2 regions of the Brevibacillus sp. NPDC058079 genome follow, and region 2 is predicted to be linked to the other one. Evidence: a T-box and tRNA genes for the amino acid it is inferred to sense, from the RefSeq annotation. Region 2 holds a T-box; the other holds one or more tRNA genes.
The links. A T-box is a leader RNA that pairs with one kind of tRNA and senses whether it is charged. The one in region 2 lies ahead of ileS (isoleucine--tRNA ligase), so its partner is inferred to be a tRNA-Ile.
Positions count from the first base shown of each region.

Region 1: it has a tRNA-Ile gene. The T-box ahead of ileS (isoleucine--tRNA ligase) is inferred to sense a tRNA for this amino acid. The anticodon was not compared.

Region 1 covers NZ_JBHVSO010000007.1:360,439-364,873, reverse strand. Annotated here, with positions in the region: gene ACFVS2_RS22180 (RNA-binding protein) at 1-1,226, opposite strand, end outside; tRNA gene ACFVS2_RS22175 (tRNA-Ile) at 2,400-2,472, opposite strand; tRNA gene ACFVS2_RS22170 (tRNA-Met) at 3,515-3,587, opposite strand; gene ACFVS2_RS22165 (ketoacyl-ACP synthase III) at 3,834-4,435, opposite strand, start outside.
Region 2 covers NZ_JBHVSO010000002.1:416,076-420,510, reverse strand. Annotated here, with positions in the region: gene ACFVS2_RS08665 (YggT family protein) at 1-125, shown strand, start outside; gene ACFVS2_RS08660 (YlmH family RNA-binding protein) at 138-911, shown strand; gene ACFVS2_RS08655 (DivIVA domain-containing protein) at 1,012-1,503, shown strand; T-box leader at 1,594-1,863, shown strand; gene ileS (isoleucine--tRNA ligase) at 1,910-4,435, shown strand, end outside.

The sequences.
Region 1 (4,435 bases), on a different contig from region 2:
GTTTTAGCGTGTGACTTCTTGAGCATGGCTCCAAAAATCGTTGAAACATCACTCGCAAACAAAGAACCAGTGTCCGTTACTGAGTTACTCTGCATAGAACCTGATGTATCAATACCTACCAACAAACTAAGGGAATTATCAATCTCAAACGTTTGTTGTGCTACTTTACGAAGAATGTTACCAATGGCTCGCTTAAACTCTGGCGTAACTACCATTTTTTCTGCATTGAGCAATGCAAATGGTAACATATTGGACTTACGGTACATTTCAACATCCTCTATTTTCTGAACAACCGTCTCGATGAGATCTTGAGGAATGTCTGTTTCCACAACTTGTATTTGGGCAAAGCGCATTTGTTTTCCATTTTTTTGAATCACTTTGTCGACCCTTCCAAAATTATCTGCATTCGTTCTCAATGCAAATACTCTCTCTAATGCCACAAGGTTTAAAATTAATGCTGAATAATTCAAACCTTTATACATTGCCGAATACAGACTCCTTTTTTGAATGTGATCCAAGTTTGCCGTAGCGTGTTTCAGCTCCTCCAGTTGCAAGCGGTTTGCTTCAATGAGGGCAAATACCGTGTCATTAAGCGTCCCTTGCTCCATGAACTCAATGACTTCTTTAAGAGCTTTAGCTCGGGAGACGGTTAGTTTACCTTTTGAGATATACTCCATATAGCACTGAAATTCTTCAGGAGCTTCTTTGCTATTTGGACGAGTCACCTTAATGATTTCATCAAGTTTCCCCTTATTGCGAGAAACTTGATATTCATTGAGGTGCTCTTTCAGCCAATCATTCACGACTTTTTTGACTCCACGACCAAGACCTTGACGAATTCCGCCTTTACGTGCGATCTCTATGAAGTCATGAAGCATCTTAGGATTACGGATGATTCGTGAGAACGCCTTTTTAAAAAGGGCTTTGTCCTCCAGTGTAGACAAATATACCAACCAGATCGTTGGGACAAGTTTCAAACTGTTTATGTTGTTTCCGTAGACAGCCGCTTTCGTTGCAAATTCAGGACATTCACGCAACGCCTTCTCGAAAAGGCTTTTCCCGTTTTTCAATACTTCCGCTTGCGTTTGATAAAAGTTTCCGTTTAATAGACCAAGCGAGAAGAATTCTACCAATTGTTCTTTAAAAGACAATAGGTAGGCAACTCCACCTTCATGAGTCGTTGTTTTCATTCCTGTCATTTCTTGTACTTTATTGATTGCTACCATAGGATCATCCTCCTCGAAATTTTGATTTGCCTCATGATCAGATGAACTGATTATGTTGGCTATGTAGCATGAAAGTTAAAACTGTAAGCCTGAATCTGGTTATGTTAACAACTCCATTAGAGTTGTATATGTATTAAAAGAGAAAACAAAAAGAGAAGCATTAACTTCTCCTTTCACTTCTATTCATTAAGCAAGAACATACAAGGAAAAGGGGAAAAGACAGCATGCCTTTCGGCGTTCACTATACCCAATAATGTAATGTAGTCTTTTCAGCACCTCGTATGCTGACTCTGCTTAATTGCTCAAGTAGGGAAAAGGATGTTAAGACAACGGTTGTTCGGCACAATTGCCGAACGGTCAATGTTTTCACCAAATTGAAATAGTTTGTAATGTAGTCTTAACTGCACCCCACAAAGCAGGATTCTATTCGATTGCATTGCTTATAGTCATATTGTAATTCATCTTTTGACTATTGTCAATTTTTTTAAATATCTACAATTGCTTGCTTTAGAAGACTTTTATTCGCAGGGAAAATAGTGTAAGACATAGGTTCGCCAAGGTTGGCGAATAGCATGTTTTCATTATTTTGGATACGATTTTGGATACGAAGCAATGTAGTCTTACTGGCACCCCGCAAATTGTATTGAGAATGTTAATATAGATTTGAGTTTCTCTTTTATTCCCAGTTACCCATATTTTTCTCGACATTCTCCTATTATTGATCCGTCTTTTTTGGTATTTCCGTCAGATCTTTTACTTTTCCATCTTCAATGAAGAAGAGATACTCACCTTTATTAGTTGTCACCTGATACCTATCTAATAATTTATTCCACCCAAAAGAGATGACTGTTTCTTGTTTTGGAGCGAAGTAGGTATTCAAGATTTCTTGATTATCCTCTTGATTTTTAAGATGGATGACATTGCTGATTACAAACATCAATAGAGCAAGCATTAATCAAAAGAGAATCACTGTACTGGGACAACCCTTTTCCTTTTTTTCTAATTCTTCAGTTTCAATCAAATCGGTTTTGCTCAATTCTAACGCCCTTTCCATCTGCAAAATTCATTTCAACTTTAACTGCCACTAAAAAAATCTCATATAAAAAAGCAGATTAATTTCACTCTTGAACAACAAATCTTCGGTGAAACTTCTCTGCTTCATTTTCAAAATAGTGGATCCTACAGGGTTCGAACCTGTGACCATGCGGTTATGAGCCGCCCGCTCCACCAACTGAGCTAAGGATCCAGAATATATAGAACTACTATTTTCAGTTTTTTACCTGATGGTATTAACGAATGTGAATCGTAAAACGGGAATCACAGAATCGCATTTCAAACATCATGTAGAAAAAGTTTACTCTAAGACTCCCAAGGGGTTCCCCAACCTGATCCACAGTCAGGCGTGTTTGACCATTCCACCCAACGCCATATTAAAATGGGCAGGTTTTCCTACCTTCTGGGAGATAATTGTCGTATAGATATCTCTGTTCATCATTTTGTAAGTTTCTTTGTTAAAAATACAAGTCGTCAAACCGCATGGTTGCTATCTCCACCTTAGTAGCAGTAGGAACGTATTGGTTAAGCGTACTGTGTAAACAGTAGGCACCAATATTCGCACTGTCTTTTCATGCAGAGGGGTGAACGCTAACTCCGACTTGCTTGGGACTTCGCGGTACATACAACCATGTGCCGTGAGCTGTATGGTTTTCGCCAAGACCTATCCCAAGTTTTTTCCCACATTCTACTCTCCAAAATAGGCACATTTCACATTTAAGGAGCAGGGAGCGGTATGTAAAGGCTTTGAACTCGTAAGTTACCAAAGCCTGTATGATTGGCATTAGGCTCCATTAGCTTCTAATGCCTGTTCACTTCTTATGTCATCTTCATCCCCACCAATGAAGTGTTTCCATGAAGTCTCAACACATACACTTGCTATGTAGTGTGTTCTTGCGGAGAATGTCACTATCGACACTCATCCACCTTCCTCACGGAGAATCCCTGGAACCAATCCCGAAGCAAGGGAGATTAGCTCAACTAACCAAGAATGATCGACTGCTTTAGGCTTTTAGAGTCCCAAAAGTACGATCTATTCGTTTGATTCCTCATCCTGATCCCCGCATTTACAACCAATTTTGGGAGAGATCAGATGAACACTTGATTCTGGAAATCGAATTTCTTCTGTATCTTATAAAACTATGGTTCTTGGAGGTTGTGAACTTAGCGCCTTATTCATTAAATACGAAAATGACTCTGCCACTTAAAATCTCCTCTCTATGTTTGTATCTAAGTGGATCCTACAGGGTTCGAACCTGTGACCACGCGGTTATGAGCCGCACACTCTCCCTTCTGAGCTAAGGATCCAGAATTTATGGAATACCCGATGAGATTTGAACCTCCGAAGTCATAACTGCCAACAGATTTTCAGTCTTCCTTATTCAACTGACATCGATACAGGTGTATATACGCAAGCAAAAATATTATACATCTAATCTTGAGACAATATTACTATGATTATTGACTATTGTCAATATACTTTATATATTTTACTCGCTACAGTCTTGTTCTATGTAACAAAAGGGGAAAACTCCCTTTTGTAAAGTAACGTTCTTATCTTCTAAACAACATGCCGCATGTAGTTTGACCCGCTCCTACTGACCAAAGAATAAACAAATCTCTCTCCTTGATCAGTTCATTATCAATAGCATGATGCAAAGCAAATAGTGGACTACTTGTTCCTGTGTATCCATAACGATCTCCGACATAAACAAACTTCTCCAATTTTTCATCAAGTAATTGGCTAAATAATTGACCTGCTTTTACACTTACTTGAGAAATGAAGTATCTTTGGACATCGTTTTTCGTGTATCCATGTGTAGATAACAAGTTTTCCATTAGAATCTTTGAATCTGGTGCAAGACGAAGAGATTGATAACCTGAAATCATTGCGATCATTCGATCTTCCATGGATGTTCCTGCTTGAAATGCCTTAGACAAACCACATCCTGGCAAACGCATATCCTCCACTCCAACAGAATCTGTATGGTAGGCAGAATCGATAAATCCTCGATTCATCACATCTGTTCGTTCAAGCAAAACGGCACATGCGCCATCACCAAATACACCGCGATTGATTTCATCTGTTTTTTTGGCGTACTGACTCATTTGTTCTGAACCAACCACAATTGCACGTTTGATTTTTGGATTACTTT
Region 2 (4,435 bases):
ATTTGGCTCCATTTCGCCGGTTTATCCCACCGCTCGGGTTCATCGATATCTCCCCCATTGTCGCATTGATTGCACTGCGCTTTGCCCAATCTGGCCTGTTCGCCATTTTGCAACAAATCATGTAGGCGAGTGAAACGATGAGCATATTTGACCATTTTTCAAAAGAAGAACGTCCCTTTGTTGAACGGGCGCTGGAAATGCTGACGCAAGTAGAGCGGACGCAGGCCATGCGCCTTACTGATTTTGTAGACCCGAGGCAATTGATGATTTTTGAGAGTCTATCTTCACAAGTAAGAGATGTGAAGGTTTCTCCTTATGGAGGCTACGAGGGTGCTGAGCGTGTTCGGATTATCATCCATCCGGAGTACCTCCCTGTTGAGCCTGAGGATTATCGCCTTACCTTATTGGCAATCAAGGCTGATCAGCGCTTTCATGTGCTAGAGCATCGAGATGTGATGGGGGCGATGCTGGGCGTCGGGATGAAGCGGGAGAAATTCGGAGATATGCTGACAGATTCAGCTGGCAGCTACGCAATTGTAGCAGAGGAAGTCGCTGATTTTGTTTGTGCGCAGGTGACGCAAATTCATCGGACATCTGTTAAATTTGAGCGGGTAGCATGGGAGGCGTTTACACCGCCTGCACCCAAGTTTGTAGAGAAAACAATCACCGTGCCATCACCGCGAATTGACGCGATCATTGGAGAAGTACACAATATGTCTCGCGCAAAAGCACTGGTGCCAATTCGAGCGGGAAAAGTAAAAATCAACTGGAAAGTAATCGAAGACCCATCTTATCAACTCCAGATGGGAGATATGGTATCTCTTGCAGGCTATGGTCGGTTCAAAATTCTTGAGGTAGCAGGTCCAACACGCAGTGGAAGACTTCGCATGATTGTCGGACTGGTTACATAAGATGGACCAAGGCTCAAAAATTTGTAAAATACGGCAGGAAACACAGCTAATTCTGTCGAAATGATTGAAGACGAATTATCGGGAAAAGTGGGGGGTTCATGTGCCATTAACGCCGTTGGATATACACAATAAGGAATTCAGCACAGGCTTTCGTGGGTATAACATTGACGAAGTGAATGAATTTCTCGATCAGGTGATCAAAGATTTTGAGCTCTTGATAAAAGAGAAAAAAGAACAGGAAGAGCGCGTAGCCATTCTGAATGAGCGCGTAGATTACTATAAGAGCTTGGAAGAAAATTTGAGCAAGTCGATTCTGGTGGCGCAGGAGACAGCGGAGGACGTGAAGTCGAATGCCCGCAAAGAAGCGCAGCTCATCTTAAAAGAAGCCGAGAAAAATGCAGACCGAATTGTCAATGAAGCACTGGCGAAGTCGCGCAAAATCGCGATCGAAATCGAAGAATTAAAAAAACGTGCTTCGGTTTACCGTATGCGCTTTCGGACGCTTTTGGAAGCACAGCTCGAGATGCTGGAGAATGGCGATTGGGATAGCATTGAACAGCCACAAGTTGATTCGCCTGTAACAGTTGAATAAATCATTGACGTTCGAGCAATGATGGTATTATAATGAAAGACAACTTTTTCGAAATAAAGCACTTATAGTAGTTGAACAGGCTTATACAAATCATAGACGATGAACGGGAAGAGTACGTGAGCCAGCACTGCCTAGAGAGTCGGGAAAAGGTGAAAACCCGGCCAGTTGCTTTCGCAGAAAATCACCCGGGAGTTCAATATCCGAAAGCCCAGAAAAACCTTGATGGTGAAACAGGTGAGTAAGTGAGCGCGTCATTCCCGTTACGAATGAGTGAAGTGGAACAATTCCGATGCAGGTTTTTTTGCCGTACGGGTTTGTTCAATCAGGGTGGTACCACGGGAGCTTTCTCTCGTCCCTTTTATGGGATGAGTGAAAGCTTTTATTTATTTAAGGAGTGAATCAGGCCATGGATTACAGCAAAACCTTAGCGCTACCAAAAACAGATTTCCCCATGCGCGGAAATTTGCCAAGCCGCGAGCCACAAATGCAAGCGGCATGGGAAGAGCAAAATATTTATCAACAAGTGTTAGATCGTACAAAAGACCGCCCGTCTTTTGTCTTGCATGATGGCCCTCCGTATGCGAATGGAGACATCCATATCGGTCACGCACTGAACAAAATCCTCAAGGACTTCATCGTTCGCTACAAATCCATGGCAGGTTTTTATGCGCCGTACATCCCAGGCTGGGATACACATGGTTTGCCAATTGAGCAAGCGATTATCAATGCACAAGGGCTGGATCGCCGCAGCATCGAAGTGAACGATTTCCGCCAGCGCTGTGAAGAGTATGCTTGGTCCTACATCGACAAGCAACGCGACCAATTCAAGCGTCTGGGCGTTCGTGGAGATTGGGAAAACCCTTATGTGACACTCCTGCCTGAGTATGAAGCCAACCAAATTCGCGTATTCGGCGAAATGGCGAAAAAGGGTTATATTTACAAAGGTCTACGCTGCGTGTACTGGTCTCCGTCTTCTGAGACTGCTTTGGCTGACGCAGAAATCGAATACAAAGACAAGCGCTCTCCTTCTATTTACGTCAGCTTCCAGGTAGCAGATGGAAAAGGCAAGCTGGACACAGAAACAGGCGTTGTTATCTGGACAACGACTCCGTGGACATTGCCAGCAAACCTTGCGATCAGCCTGCACCCTGAACTCGAGTACAACGTAGTGAAGGTAGATGGCCGCAAATTCCTGGTAGCCAACGGTCTGATTGAAGCTGCGAGCAAAGAAATTGGCTGGGAAGGCGTAGAGATTCTTGCGACCTTTAAAGGTCAAGATTTGGAAGGCGTAGAAACTCAGCATCCGTTCTATGATCGCAAGTCTCCACTCATCCTGGGTGAGCATGTAACCTTGGATGCAGGTACTGGTTGCGTTCATACTGCTCCAGGACACGGGGAAGATGACTTTACCGTTGGTCAAAAATACAATTTGGGTGTCCTTTGCCCAGTAGACCACGAAGGTAAAATGACCAATGAGGCACCAGGATTTGAAGGTCTGTTCTACGAAGATGCCAACAAAGTGATTACAGAAAAGCTGAAAGAAAACGGAGCACTCTTGAAGCTCAATTTCTTCACGCACTCTTACCCACATGACTGGCGTACGAAAAAACCGGTTATCTATCGCGCGACAGAGCAATGGTTCGCATCTATCGACGGATTCCGTGCGCAAATGCTCGAAGCGATTAAAAATGTAAAATGGATTCCGCATTGGGGAGAAACTCGTCTGGCAAACATGATTGCGGATCGTGGCGACTGGTGCATTTCCCGTCAGCGTGTATGGGGTGTACCGATTCCAATCTTCTATTGCAAATCGTGTAACGAACCGATCATTAACGACACGACGATCAACCATGTTGCTGATCTGTTCCGGAAAGAAGGATCGAAAGTATGGTTCTCCCGTGAAGCAAATGAGCTCATTCCAGAAGGGCTTTCTTGCACCAAATGCGATTGCAATGATTTCCGCAAAGAAACGGATATTATGGACGTTTGGTTCGACTCCGGTTCCAGCCACCAGGCTGTTTTGCGCGAAAGAGGCATTGCTTGGCCAGCTGACATGTACCTGGAAGGCTCTGACCAGTATCGTGGTTGGTTCAACTCTTCTCTCTCGACGGGTGTTGCTGTGTATGGCACAGCTCCTTACAAATCCGTCCTGAGCCACGGCTTTGCTTTGGATGGAGAAGGACGCAAAATGTCCAAATCCCTCGGTAACGTCATCGTGCCTCAACAAGTTATTGACAAGATGGGCGCAGATATCTTGCGTCTGTGGGTAGCTTCTGTTGATTATCAAGCTGATGTGCGCATTTCCGATGCGATTCTGAATCAGATCGCTGAGGTGTACCGCAAAATCCGCAATACGTTCCGCTTCCTGTTGGGTAACCTGGATGGATTTAATCCAGCAACAGACCGCGTAGCGTACGAAGAGCTGGGAGAGCTTGACCGTTATGTTCTGGCGAAAGCAGCAAAAGTAGCGAAGCGTACACGCAAAGCGTACGATGAATATCAGTTCCATACCGTTTTCCATGCCGTTCACAACTTCTGCGTTATTGATTTGTCCGCGTTCTATCTGGACATTTGCAAGGATCGCCTGTATGTAGAGGCGCCAGATAGTTTGAAACGACGCGCTGCACAGACAGTGATGTACGATTGCTTGATCAGTCTGGTGAAGCTGGTTGCTCCACTGTTGCCGCATACAGCCGATGAGGTGTGGGCGTTCATTCCAGGCGTGGAAGAGAAGAGTGTGCAGTTGACGGATATGCCAGAAGGCGACGAACAACATCTCAGCTTTGCAGCAGAAGCAGAGAGCAAATGGGATGCGTTCCTGGCGATCCGAGACGAGGTTCTCAAAGCCATGGAAGAAGCGCGCCGCAACAAGGTGTTCGGTAACTCCGTTGATGCGAAGCTGGCTCTGTACCCACAAACGGAAGAAGTTGCG